Regions from separate parts of the Erwinia sp. 2186 genome, predicted to be linked through region 3. Evidence: predicted binding sites of a transcription regulator. Region 3 holds the regulator's gene; each other region holds the start of a gene.
The links. The regulator Fur, encoded in region 3, represses iron uptake genes when iron is present. The targets are predictions, from matches to a motif close to ATAATAATGAGAACNACTATCAA.
Positions count from the first base shown of each region.

Region 1: ACXKZG_RS13715 (TonB-dependent siderophore receptor) is a predicted target of Fur. The motif match lies at 3,978-4,000, and genes of this name have one in related genera.
Region 2: feoA (ferrous iron transporter A) is a predicted target of Fur. The motif match lies at 2,442-2,464, and genes of this name have one in related genera.

Region 1 is NZ_CM173824.1:2,977,047-2,984,864, forward strand. Features, by position in the region: gene ACXKZG_RS13700 (ABC transporter substrate-binding protein) at 1-389, opposite strand, end outside; gene treA (alpha,alpha-trehalase TreA) at 800-2,467, shown strand; gene ACXKZG_RS13710 (MFS transporter) at 2,587-3,864, shown strand; gene ACXKZG_RS13715 (TonB-dependent siderophore receptor) at 4,091-6,208, shown strand; gene ACXKZG_RS13720 (GlsB/YeaQ/YmgE family stress response membrane protein) at 6,271-6,519, opposite strand; gene ACXKZG_RS13725 (flagellar brake protein) at 6,705-7,442, shown strand; gene emtA (membrane-bound lytic murein transglycosylase EmtA) at 7,496-7,818, opposite strand, start outside.
Region 2 is NZ_CM173824.1:383,318-391,135, reverse strand. Features, by position in the region: gene ACXKZG_RS01740 (Tex family protein) at 23-2,356, shown strand; gene feoA (ferrous iron transporter A) at 2,510-2,734, shown strand; gene feoB (Fe(2+) transporter permease subunit FeoB) at 2,748-5,051, shown strand; gene ACXKZG_RS01725 (sugar phosphorylase) at 5,163-6,851, shown strand; gene ACXKZG_RS01720 (YdgH/BhsA/McbA family protein) at 6,950-7,219, opposite strand; gene bioH (pimeloyl-ACP methyl ester esterase BioH) at 7,387-7,818, opposite strand, start outside.
Region 3 is NZ_CM173824.1:3,443,537-3,451,354, reverse strand. Features, by position in the region: gene chiP (chitoporin ChiP) at 1-1,192, shown strand, start outside; gene ACXKZG_RS16020 (beta-N-acetylhexosaminidase) at 1,250-3,904, shown strand; gene fur (ferric iron uptake transcriptional regulator) at 3,965-4,408, opposite strand; gene fldA (flavodoxin FldA) at 4,770-5,300, opposite strand; gene ybfE (LexA regulated protein) at 5,451-5,732, opposite strand; gene ybfF (esterase) at 5,880-6,644, opposite strand; gene seqA (replication initiation negative regulator SeqA) at 6,895-7,449, shown strand; gene pgm (phosphoglucomutase (alpha-D-glucose-1,6-bisphosphate-dependent)) at 7,480-7,818, shown strand, end outside.

The DNA of each region.
Region 1 (7,818 bases), 470 kb from region 3:
TTAACAAAAGTCACCTGTTTTTCACGCTCCAGACTGTCGGAAATACACTCCATCGCCACATCAAACCGGCCACTTTTCACGCCGGGGATCAGGCCGGCAAAGTCGATTGAGACCGGCTTCACCGTCACGCCCAACACCTCACCCAGCGCGTTCCACAGGTCAGGTTCAAATCCGACCATGGTTTTATTGTCTTCCGCGAAGGATTCGCAGGGAGGATAGTGCGCGTCGGTTACCAGATTGAGGGTTTTACTGCTGCGGATCTTGTCGGGCAGCTGCGCATGCAGTGCAGCATCCATCGCCAGCCGCGTGTCGGCCGCCTGCGCATACAAAGAAAAAGCGCCAAGGGAGCAGGCGGTCACGGCGCTTAACAACAGTGTTTTTATTCTCATGCTTTTAACTCCGGATAGTTAGGCGAGTCGCCTGAAGGCCCTGATGATAAAAAAAGCAATAAGTGAATCAGAACGTTGCCCCGACTTCCGGCTGATGTTCTCAGCATCAGTTTTGCAAGCCTTATGCCATTTTTTAAATAACTAATTAATTAACAGCAGCACAAGGGTTTGCCTGCGATAAGGGCAGAGTGAGCAGAAATTCAGCGCTCAAATTATCACCACAACGGTGCAGGGGAGATCATTTGCTGGTGCAGCGTGCCGCCGTTTAAGCGATGGATTCGGTCAGTGCAAAACCCTGACCAGTTCACATTTCGCGGCATAGCCGATGTAGGACCAAAGAAAGTCGTCTAAAGTTTGTTTCAGGGTCAATAACTTACAGACAGCCATCGTCTGGACATGGAGAACTACCTATGCAGAGAGTTGAGAAGCGTCAATGGAAAGCGGTTCTGGTGCTGCCGTTAATGGTCGCAGCGCTGACACAAACGGGCTATGCGGCAGAGAATGATGCCGGGCAACATCTGCTGAGTAGTGCACCTCAGCCACCCGATATCCGGCTGGGGCCGTTGTTCCATGCGGTGCAGGCGGCGAAACTCTACCCGGATCAAAAAACCTTTGCCGATGCCGTGCCTAAAAGCAATCCAACGTCGATTCTGGCCGACTGGCAGATGCAGAAAAAACAGAGCAACTTTGATTTACGCCATTTTGTTGAGGCTAACTTCACCCTGCCGGCTGCCGGTGAAAAGTATGTTCCGCCGTCCGGACAGAGCCTGCGCGAACACATTAATGGCCTCTGGCCGGTGCTGACCCGCTCGACGCAGCAGGCCAGCCAGTGGGATTCGTTGCTGCCGTTGCCGAAACCGTACGTGGTGCCTGGCGGCCGCTTCCGCGAGGTCTATTACTGGGACAGCTACTTCACCATGCTCGGCCTCGCCGAGAGCGGCCACTGGGATCGCGTGCAGGATATGGTGGAAAACTTTGCCCACGAGCTGGATACCTACGGCCATATTCCTAACGGTAACCGCAGCTATTACCTCAGCCGCTCGCAGCCGCCGTTCTTCAGCATGATGGTCGATTTACTGGCCCAGCATCAGGGCGACAGCGCTTACAGCAAATACCTGCCTGAGCTGCAGAAAGAGTACGACTACTGGATGGCGGACGCCGACAGCGTTAAGCCGGGCCAGGCCAGCAAGCGGGTGGTGAAGCTGAAGGATGGCACGCTACTGAACCGCTACTGGGATGCCCGCGACGTACCGCGTACCGAATCCTATATGGATGACATCGCCACCGCGCAGAAGGCCAGCGACCGCAACAAAGCAGAGCTGTACCGCGATCTGCGTGCCGGCGCCGCCTCCGGTTGGGACTTCAGCTCGCGCTGGTTTGATAAGCCGGGCGATCTCTCCACCATCCATACCACGCGGATTGTTCCGGTCGATTTGAATGCGCTGATGTTCCATCTGGAGCAAACGCTGGCGCGCGCCAATAAAGTGGCGAAAAACGACGATGCGGTGAAGAAATTTGACGGGCTGGCGAAGAAACGTCAGGCGGCGATCAACCGCTATCTTTGGGACAATAAGCAAGGCTTCTATGCCGATTATGACTGGCAGAAAGCCACCATCCGTCCTCAGCTGACGGCGGCTACCCTGTTCCCACTGTATCTGCAGGCGGCAACGGAAGAGCACGCCTCCCGCACTGCTGACGCGGTGAAGGCTCAGCTGCTGAAAGAAGGTGGACTGGCGACGACCAACGTCAACAACGGTCAGCAGTGGGATGCGCCGAACGGCTGGGCACCGCTGCAATGGGCGGCAGTTCAGGGACTGAATAATTATGGTAAACAGGCGCTGGCGAAGGATGTCGGTATGCGCTTCCTGCAGAACGTGCAGGCTACCTATGACAAGGAACACAAGCTGGTCGAAAAATATGTGGTGGAAGGTAAAGGGCTCGGTGGCGGTGGCGGCGGTGAATATCCATTGCAGGATGGTTTCGGCTGGACCAACGGCGTGACGCTGAAGCTGATGGACCTCTACTGCCCGAAAAACAGCACCTGTAATAACGTGAGTGACATAACCAAAACGCAGTAAGCGTTGCAACCCTCGCGGCTGCCTGCCCAACCGGCAGCCGCGGTAATAACCCTATCCTATTGTTCTTCCGTGACTATAAAAGGCACTCTGCGTTAACCCCCTCACCAGGACCTCCCTTTATGCAGACCACTGACTCTCGCTTCCCTGAGAAAAAAATGTTAATTGCCGGATCGGTTGGCAACTTTATCGAATGGTATGAATTCGCGGTGTATGGCTTTCTGGCGACCGTTATCGCCGGAAACTTTTTCCATCTGGAAGGTGAGAGCGACCTGACCAGTCTGATCCTCACCTACGCCGCCTTTGCGCTGGCCTTCTTTTGTCGGCCGATTGGCGCGATGATTTTTGGCCGCATCGGCGACCGCATCGGCCGCAAGCCGACGCTGATTGCGGTGCTGCTGCTGATGACGCTGGCGACCTTTCTGATTGGACTGATGCCCACTTATGCCACCGTCGGCGTGGCGGCACCGCTGCTTCTGACCCTGCTGCGGATGCTGCAAGGGTTGTTCGCCGGCGGGGAATTTGGTGGCGCGGTGGCGCTGATGACCGAATTCGCTCCGGCGGGAAAACGCGGACGCTACGGCGCGTGGCAATCCTTCACCGTCGCGCTGGGGTTACTGGCGGGTGCCGGTCTGGTGGCCTTGCTGTCGGCGCTGCTCACGCCTGAACAGCTGAAAGGCTGGGGATGGCGAATCCCCTTCCTGCTGGCGTTACCGATGGGGCTGGTGGCGCTGTGGCTGCGGTCACAACTGGAAGAGCCGCCCACCTTTGCCAAAGCGCAGAAGCTTGAACCCGCACCGCTGTCTTCAGTTGTGAAAGCCATCGTACTGGGTATCGGCAGAATGATGGGCTGGTCGGCCGCGGGCTACACCTTCCTGGTGGTGATGCCCTCGTGGCTACAGACCGCACTGCATGCCAGTTTTCAGCAGGCGTTGCTGGCAACCGTATTGGGCAACGTCGGTTTTGCGTTAACCATTTTACCGGCGGGAAGGCTCAGCGATCGCTATGGAAGGCGCAGTATTATGCTGCTGGCGATGCTGGTGGTGGTCCTGTTTAGCTATCCACTGCTGGCCCTGTTGCAGCAACCGGGCGCCGCGCTCTGGCTGAAAGGATTAGCCGTTCTGATAGCCGGTGCGGTAGTGGGGATGATTGCCGGTCCCGGTCCGGCGATGCTGGCCGAGATGTTTCCTACCCGCATTCGCTATACCGGCCTGGGCCTGGCCTATTCACTTTCTAACGCCGTTTTCTCCGGCTGTGCCGGGCTGATTATCACCGGACTGATCAAACAAACCGGAAATATCTATATCCCAGCGTGGTATGTGATGATCACCGGGGCGATCAGTGCGCTGGCGCTGCTGACCCTAAACCGCGACGATCATCTGCACGACCTCAAGCCTTAGACTCACCTCAAGCCAGCGGCGCGCTCCGCTGGCCTCTCCTGCTGGCGATATAATTCCCTTATTTTTGCAAGTGAATAGATAAGCAAATTCAATGCTTGAAAGTATGTTACGGAAAGATAATAATTCTCATTGAGATTATCATATATCTTTACATTACCGTCACGACGCGTCTTTCACTGTAACAGCGTCGGCGGACCTTTCTTCGCATTTTGTAAGGGAATTGACAATGAGAATGGCTTTTTCTTTAAAGCGTTCTGCTTTGCTTTGCTCCATCGCTCTGGCTACACCTGCTTTCACCTTTGCGGCCGAGACGCTGGTCGTTACCGCGCAACCCGCAGAAACGGCGACCACGCCAACAGAGGGTTACACGGCTAAAACCAGCAAAGGCGCAACCAAAACCGATCGTCCGCTGATCACCACCGCCCAGTCCGTTTCCGTGGTTACCCGTCAGCAGATGGAAGACCAGGGCGCGATGGACGTTAACCAGGCGCTGAACTATACCGCCGGTGCCTTTACTAACTTCGCCGGTGCCGCAACCCGTTATGACACCGTTTCTCTGCGCGGCTTCCACGGTGGGGATGTTGATAACATCTTCCTCGATGGCCTGCGTCTGATGAGCGATCCGGGCAGCTATAACGTCCTGCAGGTCGATCCCTGGTTCCTGGACCGTATCGATGTGATCAAAGGCCCGTCTTCTGCCCTGTATGGTCAGACCGTGCCGGGTGGACTGGTGATGGAAACCTCCAAGCGTCCACAGTTCACGCCTGAAGGCCACTTCCGTGCCTCTACCGGCACCAATTCCACCAACAGCGCCGCCTTTGATTACACCAATGCGATCAACGATCAGTGGGCGTTTCGTCTGACCGGTATCACCCGCAACAGCGACACCCAGTACGATCACACCCGTGAAGAAAAATACGCCATCTCCCCTTCCGTGCTGTGGCAGCCTGATGAAGATACCTCGCTGTTGCTGCGTGCCTATCTGCAGAAAGACCCGTCAGGCGGCTATCACGGTGCCGTGCCGGGCGATGGCAGCATTACCGAACATAACGGCCGCAAGCTGAGCAACGGTTTCTACGACGGCGACAGCTCACTGGATCAGTTCAAACGTAACGAGCAGATTTACAGCTACGAATTCGCTCACCGCTTTAATGACACCTGGGCGTTCCGTTCTAACGCCAGCTATTCCCACTCCAACGTCGACCTCGATCAGGTTTATCAGATTGGCTGGGACGCCGATAACCCGAATCTGCTGAACCGCTACTACTCCGGTTCACGCTCCTCGCTGGATGCGTACGCCATTGATAACCAGCTGGAAGCCGATTTCGCCACTGGCGAAGTGGATCACAAAGTGGTGCTCGGCGGGGAATATCACCAGTACAAGAACGATCTGAGCGATGCCAGTGGATCAGCAAATCAGCTGAATGCGCTAACCGGCCAGGCCATCGGCGATCGTCTGAGCTATGACTTTACCGATTCGCAGCGTCGTTATTACCAGACCGGCGTCTATCTGCAGGATGAAATGACCTGGCAGAAATGGCACCTCGACCTGTCTGGCCGTTATGACCGCATCGTGTCGGAAACGGATGATTACTCCACCAGCACCAAAAACCGTCGTCAGGACGACCACGTCAGTGGCCGTGCTGCCCTGTTGTATGCGTTCGACAATGGCATTTCGCCGTACGCCAGCTACAGCCAGGCCATTACGCCGCAGTCACTGTCCGGTGAAGATGGCAATCTGCTGAAGCCAACCACCTCCGAGCAGTATGAAGCCGGGGTGAAATACCAGCCGAACGGCACGTCCGATCTCTACTCGGTTGCGGTGTACGATCTGACGCAGAAAGACGTGGGTAACCGCGTTGTGGTCGGTTCCTATTATGAGCCTGCCGGTAAGGTGCATTCACAAGGGTTTGAACTGGAAGCACATAACCAGATCACGCCTCGTCTGAGCACCATTGCTAACTACACCATGAACCACGTGCGCTTTAAGGATTCTGTGGATGGCAACGACGGCCACACGCCGTACGTTACGCCAAACTCCATGGCCTCGGCCTGGGCGAAATACCAGCTGGATTGGGGTATCAGCGTCGGTGCCGGTGTGCGTTACATCGGCAAGCAGTGGGCGGATAACGAAAACACCACCCGTCTGCCCTCCACCACGCTGTTTGATGCTTCTGTGCGTGCCGATCTTGGCGCCTGGAACAGCAGCCTGAAAGGCGCGTTTGTGCAGGTTAATGCCAATAACGTGACTGACCGTGATTATGTCTCGGCCTGTTACGGTACCGGTTACTGCTACTGGGGCGCAGAGCGCACCGTGGTGGCGACCGTCGGCTACGATTTCTAATCCGCCATCCATAAAAAAAGGGAGACGATATCGTCTCCCTTTCCTTTACTGCCCATCGCTGGTCAGCTTTTCACTTTACGGTAAATCCACAGCACCACAATCGCGCCGATCACCGCGACAACAAAGCTGCCGAAGTTAAACCCGTCTACCCTGCCGAAGCCGAACAGCGTACTGATCCAGCCGCCGACCACAGCACCGATGATGCCGAGAACCACGGTGATGATAAATCCGCCGCCGTCTTTACCTGGCATAATCCACTTAGCGATAATCCCTGCGATCAGACCAAAGATGATCCAAGATAAAATTCCCATTTACAGCTCCTTGTTACTTACTGATTAGACGGGATTAGTATAGGACAGGATTCTAACTCTGTGATTTAAATCTAAACTTTTTGTCAGTTTTTTTTGCTTCAGCCCTAAAGCGTCACGTTGAGATGCCGATACTTCGACGTATCACCGCTCAAAGCGTGTTTTCTGGCAGTCAACCGGAGTGGAATGTGAAAGAAAACGATAATGAACAGTACCTGAAACGCGGCCCGTTGGCGGTGTTGGCGGTATTGAAGAATCTGATGAAAAATCAGACGCCAATCCTGGTCTCTCACGCGCGTGGCCAGTTTATTACCAAATTGCTGGATGCCGACAAGGATCGGATGGTGCTCGATCTGGGCAGTAACGATCATGAAAACCAGCTGGCGATGGACGCCGAAGACCTGCATCTGACGGCGGAAACGCACGGGGCGAAGGTCGAATTCGCTCTCGGCACGCTGACTGACGATAAGTTTGATGGCCTGCCCGCCTTCGGTGCCGACCTGCCAGATATTCTGTGGATGATCCAACGGCGGGAATTTTTCCGCGTGAATGCCCCGCTTGACCCGATATTTTATTGCTACGTGCAATGGCCCGACGGCAGCGGCGAAGGCCGGATGCGTCTGCAGGATTTGTCACTCGGCGGCATTGGCGTGCTGGGCGATTCGCCGATCCCGGAAGGGCTGCACGGTGGCGAGCAGTTTAAGAAGCTGCGCGTTGAGCTGGGGGAATATGGCCGTTTTGAAGTGGATGCGTATCTGATCAACGTCGGTAAGCGCAGCATTGTCGGCAATAAGAATGAAACCGTGGTCACCCCACGTCTGAGCTTCCGCTTCAGTTCATTAAATGCGGGCGAAGAACGTTCGCTTCAGCAGGTGATTTTTTCTCTTGAGCGCCTGGCGCGCGATAAAGCCACTCGCTTCCAGTAGATTGCCGACCTGAAGAACAGGCGGCGTGCCGGGCAGTCAGCACGCCGGACCCTTTAGATGGTGCGGTAAGCGGTGGTCACTTTCCACAGATAACGCGGTGCCTGAGCGGCAGGATGCTTATTCTGCACGTGCTGGTAAAACTCTTCCGGCGACATTGAGTTAATCATTGCAATCGCCTGATCCCGATCGCGTGAGAAGGTTCTCAGCAACGCACCGGCACCGTTGGCATACGACACGATGGTGGCGTAACGCAGGGTTTTCGGATCGCGGATGCCGGCCAGCGACTGATCCTGCAGGATCTTCAGATAGGCCGTACCGATATCAATGTTCCTTACCGGATCGCGCAGCTCTTTACTGCTTGGCTGCCCTCTTCTTC
Region 2 (7,818 bases), 1.9 Mb from region 3:
TCTATAAGCCATAAAGTAACCGATGATGAAAGATTCGCTGAGCCGCATTATTGCAAGTGAGCTGCAGGCGCGAGCAGAACAGGTTGATGCCGCTGTCCGTCTGTTGGATGAAGGGAATACCGTGCCGTTTATCGCACGTTATCGTAAGGAAGTGACCGGCGGGCTGGATGATACCCAGCTGCGTATGCTGGAAACCCGCCTGAGCTACCTCAGGGAGCTGGAAGAGCGACGCCAGTCGATTCTGAAATCCATCGGCGACCAGGGCAAGTTAACCGATGAGCTGAGCACCGCCATCAGCAACACCCTGAGCAAAACCGAACTCGAAGACCTTTACCTGCCTTATAAGCAAAAGCGCCGCACGCGCGGAATGATTGCGCTTGAAGCCGGTCTGGAACCGCTGGCCGACACGCTGTGGCAGGATCCTTCACATGACCCTGAGCAGCTGGCCGCGACCTTTGTCGATGCCGATAAAGGCGTTGCGGACACCAAAGCCGCCCTTGATGGCGCGCGCTATATCCTGATGGAACGCTTCGCTGAGGACGCCTCGTTGCTGGCCAAAGTGCGTGACTACCTGTGGAAACATGCCCACCTGGTGTCGCGCGTCGTCGACGGCAAACAGGAGGAAGGCGCGAAGTTCCGCGACTACTTCGATCACCACGAAGCGCTGGCCACCGCGCCATCCCACCGTGCGCTGGCGATGTTCCGCGGCCGCAATGAAGGCATCCTGCAGCTGTCACTGAATCCCGATCCGCAGTTCGATGAGCCGCCACGTGAAAGCCACGGCGAGCAGATCATTATCGATCACCTGCAGCTGCGCCTGAACAACGCACCGGCTGATGGCTGGCGTAAAGCGGTGGTCAGCTGGACCTGGCGCATCAAGGTGCTGCTGCACCTCGAAACCGAGCTGATGGGCACCGTGCGCGAACGCGCCGAAGATGAAGCGATCAACGTCTTTGCCCGTAACCTGCACGATCTGCTGATGGCGGCGCCGGCAGGCATGCGCGCCACCATGGGCCTCGATCCGGGTCTGCGTACCGGCGTGAAGGTGGCGATCGTTGATGCCACCGGCAAGCTGGTCGCGACCGATACCATTTATCCGCATACCGGCCAGACGGCAAAAGCCGCGGCGGCCGTGGCGGCGCTGTGCACAAAACACAACGTTGAGCTGGTTGCCATCGGCAACGGTACCGCGTCCCGTGAAACCGAGCGCTTCTACCTGGATATTCAACAGCAGTATCCGCAGGTCAAGGCGCAGAAAGTGATCGTCAGTGAAGCCGGCGCATCGGTCTATTCCGCCTCGGAACTGGCCGCGCTGGAATTCCCTGACCTCGACGTGTCCATCCGTGGTGCGGTGTCGATTGCCCGCCGCTTGCAGGATCCGCTGTCTGAGCTGGTGAAAATCGACCCGAAATCCATCGGGGTTGGCCAGTATCAGCACGACGTCAGCCAGAGCCAGTTGGCGAAGAAGCTGGATGCGGTGGTCGAAGACTGCGTGAACGGCGTTGGCGTTGATTTGAACACCGCTTCCGTGCCGCTGCTGACCCGCGTGGCGGGCCTGAGCAAGATGATGGCGCAGAACATTGTCAGCTGGCGCGACGAGAACGGCCGTTTCCAGGATCGTCAGCAATTGCTGAAAGTCAGCCGTCTGGGACCGAAAGCCTTTGAGCAGTGCGCGGGCTTCCTGCGCATTAACCAGGGCGATAACCCGCTGGATGCCTCAACGGTTCACCCGGAAGCCTACCCGGTGGTGCAGCGCATTCTGGCCGCCACTCAGCAGGCGTTGAATGACGTGATGGGCAACCCTACCGAGCTGCGCAACCTGCGTGCCGTCGACTTTACCGATGAGAAGTTCGGTGTCCCGACCGTCACCGATATCATCAAAGAACTGGAAAAACCGGGCCGCGATCCGCGTCCTGAGTTTAAAACGGCCCAGTTCGCAGAAGGTATCGAGACCATGAACGATCTGCTGCCCGGCATGGTGCTGGAAGGCGCGGTCACGAACGTCACCGGCTTTGGCGCCTTCGTCGATATCGGCGTGCATCAGGATGGTCTGGTGCATATCTCTTCGCTGTCAGATAAGTTCATCGATGACCCACACAAGGTGGTCAAGGCGGGCGATATCGTTAAGGTGAAGGTGATGGAAGTCGATTTGCAGCGTAAGCGCGTTGCGCTGACTATGCGTCTTGATGAGCAGCCAGGCGAAGGCAACGCTCGCCGTGGCGGCGGCAATGCCGGCCGTGACAACGCGAAACCCGCTCAGGGCAAACCGCGTCCACGGCCGGCGGCTCCGCCCGCTGTCAGCAACAACAGCGCGATGGGTGATGCGCTGGCCGCGGCGTTCGGCAAGAAACGCTAAGCAACACGCGCGGATCTGCCGGTCCGCGCGTCATTTCACCTGTGTTTAGTTTCGCTCCCCTCAAGCTTGTTCTGCATCAATAAGAGCGTGAATCGTTCTCATTATAATTGCCACCGTTGAATATCACGGCGCCTCCCGCCGCCAGGTGGAACTATGCAGATCGTCCCGCAGCAGTACTATAAAATCGTCAGCTTCTCTCCCTCCGTCAGCGCCGCGTTCCGACAGAAACTGCTGGCGCTTGGGCTGTTGCCCGGCGCCCATTTTCAGGTCAAACGCATTGCCCCGCTGGGCGATCCGGTGCAGATCGAAGTTCGCCGCGTCAGCCTGATGCTGCGGAAAAAAGACCTGGCTTTCCTGCAACTGGAGCCTCAGCGCTGAGGGGACGATGAAGATGAAAACCTGCACCATTGGCCTGATTGGCAACCCGAACTCGGGTAAAACCACCCTGTTTAATCAGTTAACCGGCGCGCGGCAGCGAGTAGGCAACTGGGCTGGGGTGACGGTCGAGCGCAAACAGGGGCAGTTCGCGACGCAACGCTATGCTGTGCAACTGGTCGATCTGCCCGGTACCTATTCCCTCACCACCCTTTCTGCCGACAGCTCACTTGACGAGCAGATTGCCTGTCACTACATGTTAAGCGGCGAAGCCGATCTGGTGATCAACGTGGTCGACGCCAGCAATCTGGCCCGTAACCTATGGCTGACTCAGCAGCTGCAGGCATTGGGCGTGCCCTGCATCATCGCTCTGAATATGCTGGATATCGCCGCCAGCCAGCAGATTGATATTGATATTCCTTCCCTTGAAAAGCAGCTCGGCTGCCCGGTTATTCCGCTTGTTTCCACTCGCGCGCAGGGCATTGAACAGCTTAAGCAGGCAATTGATGACCATTCACGGCGTGCCGGGCAGTTTGCGGTCAGCTATCCCGCCGGGATCCTCGCGCAGGTGGCCACGCTGAGTGACGCGATGCTCGGCGAGCGATCGCCGGTACAACGCCGATGGCTGGCGTTACAGCTGCTTGAAGGCGATATCTACAGCCGCTCCCAGGCCAGCGACGCCGCAGCCTTGCTGCAAACGTTCCCTGACCTGGCGGAAGCGCCGCTGAAAATTGCGGCAGCCCGCTATCAGGCCATTGATGCGGTGTGTGACGCGGTGACCGTGCCGCATCGGGCAACCGCGCACCGGCTTTCAACCCGGCTCGACAGCCTGGTTCTCAACCGCTGGCTCGGCCTGCCGATTTTCTTTGGCGTGATGTACCTGATGTTCTTCTTTGCCATCAACCTTGGCGGCGCGCTGCAACCGCTGTTTGAGATCGGATCGGCGGCGATATTTATTCACGGCACGCAGTGGCTTGGGGCCATGGCGCACTTCCCGCTGCCGCTCACGTTGTTCCTGGCACAGGGCATTGGCGGCGGTATCAATACCGTGATGCCGCTGGTGCCGCAAATCGGCCTGATGTATCTGTTCCTCTCGCTGATGGAAGACTCCGGCTATATGGCGCGCGCGGCGTTTGTGATGGATCGTCTGATGCAGGCGCTGGGTCTGCCCGGCAAATCCTTCGTGCCATTGATTGTCGGTTTTGGCTGCAATGTGCCGTCGGTGATGGGCGCCCGCACGCTGGATGCGCCGCGCGAGCGCCTGATGACCGTGTTGATGGCACCGTTTATGTCCTGCGGTGCCAGGCTGGCGATCTTCGCCGTATTTGCTGCCGCCTTCTTCGGCAAAAGCGGCTCGCTGGTGGTGTTCAGTCTTTATCTGTTGGGCATTGTCGCTGCCATTGTGACCGGGCTGCTGTTGAAAAAAACCTTACTGCGTGGGGAAGCGTCGCCGTTTGTGATGGAGCTGCCGACCTGGCACGTGCCCCATCTGAAAAGTCTGCTGCTGCAAACCTGGCAGCGGCTGCAAAGTTTTGTGCTGCGGGCCGGCAAAGTCATCGTGGTGGTTAGCGTGCTGATTGGTGCGCTGAACAGTTTCTCGTTCAGTGGTCAGCCGGTGGACAGCATCAACGATTCGGCGCTGGCTACCGTCAGCCGCACCCTGACGCCACTGCTGTCGCCGATGGGTGTGCAGCCGGATAACTGGCAGGCCACGGTCGGCCTGGTAACCGGCGCGATGGCGAAAGAAGTGGTGGTCGGGACGCTGAACACGCTGTACACCGCTGAAGCCCTGCACGAGCAGCCGTTTGACGCTGCCAGCTTCAGCCTGACCAGTGAGCTGAAAGACGCGCTGACAGAAACCTGGGACGGGGTTAAAGAGACCTTCAGCCTGAGCGTGCTGCTGAATCCGGTTGAAGCCAGTAAGGGCGACGGCGAAATGGCGACCGGCGCGATGGGGGTGATGCACAGCAAATTCGGCAGTGCCGCCGCCGCTTACAGCTATCTGATCTTCGTGCTGCTTTACGTGCCCTGTGTGTCCGTGATGGGTGCCATTGCGCGGGAAAGCAGTCGCCGCTGGATGTTTTTCTCGATTGGCTGGGGGCTGAATCTGGCTTACTCGCTGGCAACCGCGTTTTATCAGTTGGCCACCTTTAGCGATCATCCTCAATCCAGCAGCCTGATTTTACTGGCCGTTGCCGCTTTCAATCTGCTGCTGTGGCTGCGGCTGAAAACCCTGACCTTACCGCCGGAACGTCTGTCATTGAGCGTCGTCAGCCACTCACCGTGTGCGGGCTGTACCAAAAGTGGGCGCTGCCACTGATTTCCCTGACGAGACGCTGAGCGTCTGGCCGTTGAAGTTGCGATTCTGCTTCAACGGTCTACAGTGAAAACTATCGTGCTGTGGATAAATGCGGCGGCTCACTGCATCTCAATGGATAACATTACTCCCTTACTCGACAAAATTTACGACGGCACCTTTCCCCTCGTCTGCAGGGAAAAGCTGGCGGATGCTATTCTGCGCACCCGCAACGAACTGAATCATCAGCGTAAAGCGCATTGGGATGAAAAAGACGTGGTGCTGATCACCTACGCCGATCAGTTCCGCGAGGCCGATACGCCCACGTTGCGTACCCTCTCACGCTTCTATCAGCAACATTTGCAGTCCAGCTTTACGTTGGTTCACCTGCTGCCCTTTTTCCCTTATTCATCGGATGATGGCTTTTCGGTGATTGATTACCATCAGGTCAACGGGATTTGCGGGGACTGGTCAGATATCGCCGAACTGCACGGACAGACGCGGTTGATGTTTGATTTTGTCTGCAACCATATGTCCGCCCACAGCGGATGGTTCAGGCATTTTCTGGCGCAGGATCCGGGCTGGGATGATTTCTTTATCAGCATGCCACCGTCCACCGATTTGAGTGCGGTCACGCGTCCAAGAACCTCGCCCTTACTGACGCCGTTTCAGATGGCGGACGGTCAAACCCGCTTTATCTGGACCACCTTCAGCGCCGACCAGATCGATCTCAATTTTGCCAATCCTGAAGTGCTGCTGAGCATGGTCAACGTGCTGTTGGATTATCTGGCAAAAGGGGCCGATTATGTCCGGCTGGATGCCGTTGGCTATATGTGGAAAACGCCCGGAACCTCCTGCATCCATCTGGAAAAGACCCACCTGCTGGTCAAACTGTTTCGCGCCATCGCCAATGCCGTGGCGCCAGGCACGGTGATCATCACCGAAACCAACGTGCCGCACAAAGACAACATCAGCTATTTGGGCAACGGCCAGGATGAAGCGCAGATGGTGTATCAGTTTTCACTGCCGCCGCTGGTGCTACACGCCATTCACAACGGATCGGCACGCGCACTGAAACAGTGGGCAGCCTCACTTGATGGCTCTGGCGGCACGACGACCTGGTTTAATTTCCTCGCGTCCCACGATGGCATCGGCCTGAATCCGCTCCGGGGCATTTTGCCGGAAACCGAAATCGTCTCGCTGGTCAGGGATTTGGCGATGGAAGGGGCGTTGGTTTCGTATAAAAACAATCCGGATGGCAGCACCAGCCCTTACGAAATCAACGTCACGTATATGGATGCCCTGAACAAAAAAGACGATGACGACAGCACCCGGCTGCAACGATTTATGTTGGCCCACGCCCTGTTGCTGGCGTTTCCTGGCGTGCCTGCGCTCTATATCCAGAGCATACTGGGCTCGCGCAACGATATGGATGGGGTGAAAGCCGCCGGACATAACCGGGCGATTAACCGGCAGAAGTACAGCCTCAGCCAGATTGAAGCGGAATTAAGCGATACCCATTCGCTGCGATATCGGGTTTATCACGCACTCGCCAGCCTGGTGCAACTCAGAACCCGGCAAACCGCCTTTCATCCGGATAATCCCATGCAGGTACTGGAAGGTGATAACGCGCTGTTTGTTATGTATCGCTGGTCCGAGAAAGATCATCAGACGTTGCTGTGCATATATAACCTCAGCAACCGGGAGATCGCATATACGCTGCCGGACGCCCGACGCTATCGCGATATTATTACCGACAGGATTTTCGACGGTGAGAAACCACTGACGTTAACGCCGCTCTCTTATATGTGGCTGAAGAGCTGATGGGAATGCGGAAATAACAACAGGCAGGGAAACCCTGCCTGTTGAGAGAAATTCAGACCCCTGTTAAACCGTGCTACAGCGGCCTTTAACACCTGAAATTACTTATACACGTCGGCAGCAGCACTGAATTTACCGTGCTCACGTCCGGCGATCACCAGATAGTATTTCCCACCTTTTTCATCCGCTTTTTGAGACAGATCTTTTTTAGCATCCATCGGAGAAGTCGCTTCCGCGGTAGTGGTCACAGTACCAATTTTTTCGAGATTCATTGTTTTAACTTCTTCTTTGGTCACTTCTTTAGCCGCCATGGCCGTAAAAGAAACCGAGCCTACCAGCAGGCTAATCGCAACAGTTTTAAAGATTTTCATCAAAGACACTCCTGTATAGTTGTTAGGAATAAGCAATCGCTTGATGAGAATTCAGGGAGGGAAAAATGAGCCAACTCCCTGACAGCTCAGAGGTAATCAGTAAGCGATCCTGCTTACAGAGGTAATTATTACCCGTAATAAATAATTCGCCAGTTTTTGGCCAAAGTTTATGCGCTATTTTTCGAGCCGAAATCAATCAGTTGCTGGCAGAAAACCTCAGGATGGGAAATAAACGGCGCGTGCGCGGCTTTTTCCACAATCGTGGACTGGCTGGCAGGCCACGCGGCATCGAGCAACGGCACAATTTTACGCGGCACCAATCCATCCAGCGCGCCATAGATACGTAACAGCGGTACCGTCAGCGCTTTCATCTCTTCACGCAGGTCGACCGTGCGTAATATCTCCAGTCCGGCATCCAGCACGGCACTGTCGGGAGCCGGCAGGTCCAGCACCACGCTTTTCAGCAAGCGGGCATCCTGCCTGGCGCTTTCGGTGCCCAGCGTTTGCAAGGCAAGGAAACGCTCGACGGTGCGCTGAAAGTTTTCACTGAGCTGCTGCTGGAAACCCGCCAGCGTCTCAGGTTTGATGCCCGGCCAGCC
Region 3 (7,818 bases):
CCACCATTCTACTTTTAACAGTAATCTGGATTTTTCATCGGGTTATGTTGCCGATATTATTGGACTGGATTTAGCGGTATTTGGCGCGCTGGAAATGTCAGATAAAGGCCCGGCAGCGCCAAATGAAATTGGCTTCAGCGATGCCAATACGCGCTGGGATGAAAAATGGAGCGGGGATAAAAATGGCGCCAGCCTTTATAAGGCGGCATTAAAACTAAAGCTTAACGATTACTGGCTGCGGGCCGGTTATTTGCAGCCGCAGGGACAGACGCTGCTGGCGCCAAACTGGAGTTTTTTACCGGGCACCTATCGCGGAGCCGAGCTTGGCAGCCAGGTTGATTTTGCTGATGCAGGGGCGCTATCACTTTCCTATATGTGGAGCGATGAGTATAAGGCACCCTGGTATCGCAACACCTATCACTTCCGCAAGGCTGATGGCAAAACGGGCATCCCGTATCTGCATTCGATAGGGGCAAAATACGACTTCAAAAATGACCTGCTGTTGGAAGGCGCTTTCGGTCAGGCGGCCGGTTATATGGACCAGTACTTCACCAAACTCTCTTACACCTTTGCGCTGGCTGAAAATCCGCTTACCACCAGCTGGCAATTCTATGGTGCCCGGGACAAAGAGCGCGGTGGCGCAGCCAACAGTAATGATGTCTATGACGGCCTGGCCTGGCTGCAGGCGCTGACCTTCGGTTATCGCGCGGGGCCTTTCGATCTGCGTCTTGAAGGCACCTGGGTCAAGGCCGAGGGAAATCAGGGCTTCTTCCTGCAACGCATGACGCCGGGTTATGCCACCTCAAACGGTCGGCTGGATGTCTGGTGGGATTCCCGTTCCGACTTTAACGCCAACGGCGAGAAAGCCCTGTTTGCCGGCGTGTTGTATGAGCTGAAAGGCTGGGGCCTGCCGGGCCTATCGGTCGGCACCTCCTATGCTTACGGCTGGGATGCCAAACCCAACAGCAAACCGATCTATAACCAAAATACCCGTCTGAAAGAATCTGCCTGGAATCTGGACCTGCTTTACAAAGTGCAGGAGGGCAGGGCGAAAGACACCTTATTCAAGCTGCACTTCACCCGATTCAATAACCATTCCACCCTTCCCAGCTGGGGCGGCGGCTACGGCAATATCTTCCAGGATGAGAAGGATCTGAAGTTTATCGTCACTGCACCCTTCACAATTTTATGACGTGTGTCTTGCAACGAAATGAAGAAAAACGACTTACCTACGGACAAGGAATAAAGGATGAAAAAGTTCAGAGCCAGTCTGATATCGGTTGCGCTGATATCTGCGTTAGCCAGTGGTGGAGCAGCCGCCAACCAGCAGTTAGTCGATCAAATCAGCCAGTTTGGCGTGAAGTACAAAGTGACGGACAATCTTGCCGCCCAGCATGGCGTGGATTGCGCCGGACTGGGCGCTGACTGGGCCTCCTGTAACCGCGCAACCATTAGCTTCACCAATCCGGGCCCCGCCATCGACAGCAAAGACTGGGCAATTTATATGTCTAACGTGCATGAAACGCTGAAGGTCGAAAGCGATCAGTTTCGCATGGTGCATATTGTCGGGGATTTAACCCGCCTGGAGCCGACAGACAAATTCAAAGGCATTGCGGCGGGCGAAACCATCGAGATCCCGATCGTGAATGAATACTGGCAGCTGTTTATTACCGATGTGATGCCGCGTTGGTATGCGACCTCTGGCGATGCCACGCCGAAAATCCTCGTCAGCACGGATACCGAGATACTGACCGATTTTGTGGAGCCTTTTGGCGCTCAGTGGAAGCGCATCGCAGATGATAAGAACCTGTTGATGGATGCCCAGGGCCGCTTTACTAAAAACAGCGATGTCGCCCCGATGGCCGCGTCCACTTTACGTGGGCAAATCCTTCCCACCCCGTTGAAGGTTTCGGTGTTCTCTGATGACGCGGATCTCTCTGCTGGGGTGACGCTGGAACTGGCAAGCCTGTCGGCAGAGAAAGCCGAAGCCATACAGCAGCGTTTTGCGTTGATGGGAATCAAAGCGCAGCCCAATGGATACCCGATTACCACTCGGGTGAGCCAAAAAGCGTTCGATAAAAAGCTGGCCGTTCCGGGGGGATACACGCTGAATATTGGCAAGGACAAGGCTGAAGTGGTGGGTTATGACCAGAGCGGCGTGTTCTACGGTTTACAGTCGATCCTGTCGCTGATCCCGGCCGATGGCAGCCTGAACGTGGCGACGTTAAAGGCCAGCGATGCGCCGCGTTTCCAATACCGTGCGGTGTTCCTTGATGTGGCGCGCAACTTCCACAGCAAAGAGGTGGTACTGCGCTTGCTGGACCAGATGGCGGCGTGGAAACTCAACGTTTTCCATTTCCATCTGACCGACGATGAAGGCTGGCGTATTGAAATTCCAGGCCTGCCGGAGTTAACGGAGATTGGCAGCAAGCGTTGTCACGATCTCGAAGAGAAGCGCTGTTTGCTGCCACAGTTAGGATCGGGACCAAACAGTGATAACAGTGGCAGCGGTCATTTCAGCCGTCAGCAGTATATCGATATTGTGAAGTATGCTGATGCGCGCGGTATTCAGGTCATCCCGGAAATCGATATGCCGGCCCACGCCCGGGCAGCGGTAATCTCGATGGAAGCGCGTTACGATCGCTTGTTCAATGCCGGTAAGGAAAAAGAAGCCAATGAATTCCGCCTGCTCGATCCCAGCGACAATTCCAACACCACCTCCGTGCAGCTTTACGATCGCACCAGCTATCTCAATCCGTGCCTGAGCTCCTCGTTACGCTTTACCGACAAGGTGATAGGTGAAATCCAGGCGATGCATAAAGCTGCCGGACAGCCGCTGAAGACCTGGCATTTCGGCGGAGATGAAGCCAAAAACATTCGCTTAGGATCCGGCTATTCGGATAAGAACACACCCGTTGAAGGCACCGGTTTACTGGACTTAAGCCAGCAAGATAAGCCGTGGGCAAAATCCCAGGTCTGCCAGACGATGATTGAAGAAGGAAAGATCGAAGACCTGGATCATCTGCCGAGCGACTTTGCCCTTAACGTCAGCAAGCAGGTTAAGGCACACGGTATCGGCAAAATGCAGGCCTGGCAGGATGGTATTAAAGACGCTAAAAATGCCAAAGCCTTTGCAACGGACAGGGTTGCGGTCAACTTCTGGGACACACTGTTTTGGGGCGGTTTTGATTCTGCCAATGACTGGGCAGGCAAAGGTTATGAAGTGATCGTCTCCAATCCGGATTACCTGTATCTCGATTTTCCTGCCGAGGTGAATCCGCTGGAGCGGGGATACTACTGGGGAACGCGCTTTACCGATGAACGGAAAATTTTCCACTTCGCGCCGGATAACTTGCCACAAAACGCCGAGACTTCCGTCGATCGCGACGGCAAACCTTTCACGGCTAAATCTGACAAGCCCTGGCCTGGCGCTCACGGCATCTCCGCTCAACTGTGGAGTGAAACCACCCGTACCGACGCGCAGGTGGAGTACAAGCTTTTCCCGCGCATTTTGTCCGTGGCGGAACGCGCCTGGCACCGCGCAGCCTGGGAGCAGGATTATAAAGCCGGCAAAGAGTATACCGGCGGCAAAACCCGCCTGGTAGACCAGCAGGCTCAGCTGAAGGACTGGCAGCGGTTTGCCAACCTTCTGGGGCAACGTGAATTGGCAAAACTGGATAAAGCCGGCATTGCCTATCGCTTGCCGGTGCCCGGTGGGGTGGTGCAGGACGGTAAGCTGGTGGTCAATACCGAGCTACCTGGCTTAACCGTTGAGTACAGCCTGGACGAGGGGACAACCTGGCAGCATTGGCAGGCGGATCAACCGCCGGCGGTGGCCGGTAAGGTATTGCTGCGTACGCGCAGTCCTGATGGTCTGCGCGTCAGCCGGACGGAAGCGCTGTAACGGGGCGACAGGCAAAAAAAAACCGGTGAAGGATCACCGGTTTTTTGCTGTTAGTGTAGATTACTTGTCGTGCAGCGTCTCATCTTCACGGCAGTCACCGGTTGAGCAGTGACCGTAAAGGTACAGGCTGTGGTTACTGAGTTTGATGCCGTGGCGCGTGGCGATATCACGCTGGCGAGCTTCGATGTTTTCATCACGGAACTCGATCACCTTGCCACAATCCAGGCAAATCAGATGATCGTGGTGATGCTGCTGAGTCAGTTCGAAAACGGATTTACCACCTTCGAAATTATGACGGGTAACGATCCCGGCATCATCAAATTGGTTAAGAACGCGGTAAACCGTCGCCAGACCAATCTCTTCGCCCATGTCAATCAGACGCTTGTACAAGTCTTCCGCACTGACGTGATGGCCCTCAGGTTCCTGAAGTACTTCCAGAATTTTAAGTCGTGGAAGCGTGACTTTCAGGCCGGCCTTCTTTAATGCGGTGTTATTGTCAGTCATGCGGATATTGTCCTGTTACTTTGCTAGTCACTTTGTGGCTGAAAAGCCCTGAACATCGGTCGTCGCGAAAAGCCAAACGTCTCATTATAGAACTGATATTTCGAAATGAACACCACTGGCGATGCATCTCAATCAAGGGAGGTAAGGAGAAGAGTCGTTACGTCCGTGAGAGCAAGCGGTTGGGCTGACATTTCGCTCTGCCTCATCATAGTCGCTATTAGAGCGAAAGGCGCTGAGAAAGCGGGTGACCGATGGCGATATTTTACAGATTTGCAGATGAAAGTTACAAAAATGTGTCTATTACTTCTATAGGAAAAACCACTGGCCTGATGTGAGATACCTCCCAATCAGGCCGGTCTGATTACGCTTCCAGGATTTCTTTCAGCTGGAGCTCGTCATAAATCTGTTTGACCCACTGCTCGGTGCGCTCACTGGTGAGTTCTGGCTGACGATCTTCGTCAATAGCCAGACCGAGGAAGTGCTTATCATCCGCCAGCCCTTTCGAGGCTTCAAAATGGTAGCCTTCAGTTGGCCAGTGACCGACGATCACCGCGCCTTTAGGCTCGATAATGTCGCGGATGGTGCCCATCGCGTCACAGAAGTACTCAGCGTAATCTTCCTGATCGCCACAGCCGAACAGCGCAACGAGCTTGCCGTTGAAATCAATTTCTTCCAACGTCGGGAAGAAATCATCCCAGTCGCACTGCGCTTCGCCGTAGTACCAGGTTGGGATACCGAGCAGCAGAATATCAAAGGCTTCAAGGTCTTCTTTGCTGCTTTTAGCGATATCATGAACTTCAGCCACCTCTTTACCGAGCTGCTTCTGGATCACTTTTGCAATGTTTTCTGTATTGCCCGTATCGCTGCCAAAGAAAATGCCTACGATTGCCATGACTTACTAACCTCTTGAAACGTATTGATAGGGTAAAGGCTGCTTATTACAGATACCGGCAATGATAGCAGACAGCTACAGGGGGATAAATGAGTAATCCGCCTGCTTTTGTCGCTTTGTGCTTCACCGGGGGGTGCTGAAAGCGCCTGTTCAGCGGTCCTGATCGGCCAACTGCGCCATGACCATTTCTTCAATCAGCTCGCTGCGGCTCATATTACGCTGCTCGGCAAGCTGGTTCAGAGCATCAACCGCGTCACTGTTCATTTTCAGTTCAACGCGCTTCAGCCCGCGCACTTTATCGCGCTTAAGCTGGTTGCGTTTGTTGATACGCAGCTGCTCATCACGCGTCAGCGGATTGGTTTTTGGTCGTCCCGGGCGACGGTCATCTGCGAACAGATCGATCGTGGTGCGGTCCGTGTTTTCTTTTGCCATAGAATCGTGATACTGAAAGGCTGGAGTTCTGATGGTTCAGGCCTGATGTCGGCTGAAATTCGTGCAGCGACAAATTTTTAGCGCGCCATCATACCCCAGCGAAAGTCATGACGACAATGATTTAGCCATCTCAGGATATAATTGTTTTTACAGCGCAAAAAAACGGCGTATTGCGCGCAAAACAGCATCAGGTTTCTCGGCATGGACCCAGTGACCGGCACCGTTGACCACATGCGCACGGGCTTTGGGGAACTGCGCCAGCAGGGCGTCACGATATTCATCGGCCAGGTAGGGCGAACGTTCGCCGCGAATAAACAGCGCGGGATGCTCCCAGGCCGGAACCGGCTGCCAGCCAATAATCCGATCGTAGCACTGCCACAGCACCGGCACGTTAAACCGCCATTCCCCTTGCTGGAAGGATTTCAGCAGAAACTGAATCACGCCTTCTTCTTCTATCGTTTCACGCATCAGCGCTGCGGCATCGCTGCGTTGCGTAATGCCCGCTGCGGTGACCGCCTTCAGCGCCGCAAAAATCGTATCGTGATGGCGAGTCGGATAAGCGACCGGTGCCATATCGATAACCACCAGCTGCTCGATGCGTTCTGGCGCCAGCGCGGTTAACGCCATCGCCACTTTTCCGCCCATCGAATGTCCGATGACCGCGACCCGGTCAATCCCTTCGTCATCCAGCGTTTCCAGTACATCGCGGGCCATCGCCTGATAATCCATCTGGTCATCGCGAGGCGATAAACCGTGGTTTCTCAGGTCGATCTGCACCAGCTGGCGATCGTCCTTTAACCCTCGCGCCAACACGGACAAATTATCAAGGCTGCCAAAAAGGCCGTGGATTAACACCACGGGAACCTCAGGGCGGGCGGATTGTTCAGATAGCAAGCGGGTATTCAATTTCATAACAAAGTTCTTACTGTTGAAACGAGGGGTTAGGGTATCATAGATTCACTTTTTCCTGCCGTGACGGCCAGAAAGCGCCCGCCAATCTTTTTGCGGCATATTCTGACTTTTACTGGTATCAGGGGCTGGCGCTACACCCCGGCAGGATTTAACTTTATAATCCTCGTGTTAGAGCTGGAACGATCCTGTGCGGCTTGTTCAGGCAGCGTACAGACCGGCTCTTATCAGCAATAAATTGTACTGGATCAAGATGAAAACTATTGAAGTCGACGAAGAGCTCTACCGTTATATCGCCAGTCACACTCAGCATATTGGTGAAAGCGCCTCTGACATTTTGCGTCGTATGCTTAAATTTACGGCCGGGCAAAAAGCGCCTGCTACCGCAGCGGTAACGGCATCTACTGCCGTGAGCGTCGCGAAAGACGCGGCGCCAGTGAAGGTGGAATCCCGCCCTCAGGACCGCGTTCGCGCGGTGCGTGAGCTGCTGCTGTCTGACGAATATGCTGAGCAGAAGAAAGCGGTTAACCGTTTTATGCTCATCTTGTCGACTTTATATAATCAGGATCCCAAAGCTTTTGCCGCCGCGACCGAGTCACTGCTTGGCCGCACGCGCGTTTACTTTGCAGGCAATCAGCAGACCCTGGTACAGAATGGCACCCATACCAAGCCGCAACATATTCCCGGCACGCCGTATTGGGTGATCACCAACACCAACACAGGTCGCAAACGCAGCATGGTGGAACACATCATGCAGTCAATGCAGTTCCCTGCGGAACTCGCTGACAAGGTTTGCGGCACCCTCTAACTGATAAAGAAGCGTCAGGGAGAATCGCCAATGGCCAATCACCCCCGTGCAGGGCAACCCGCCCAGCAGAGTGATTTGATTAACGTTGCACAATTAACGTCACAGTATTATGTCCTGCAGCCCGATCTGAGCAACCCGGAACATGCGGTTAAATTCGGGACTTCTGGCCATCGCGGCAGTGCAGGGCGTCAGAGCTTTAACGAGACGCACATTCTGGCTATTGCTCAGGCGATTGCAGAAGAACGCAAAAAGAACGGCATTACCGGTCCTTGCTTCGTCGGCAAAGATACCCATGCGCTCTCCGAACCTGCGATCATTTCCGTACTGGAAGTGCTGGCCGCGAACGGTGTCGATGTGATTGTGCAGCTG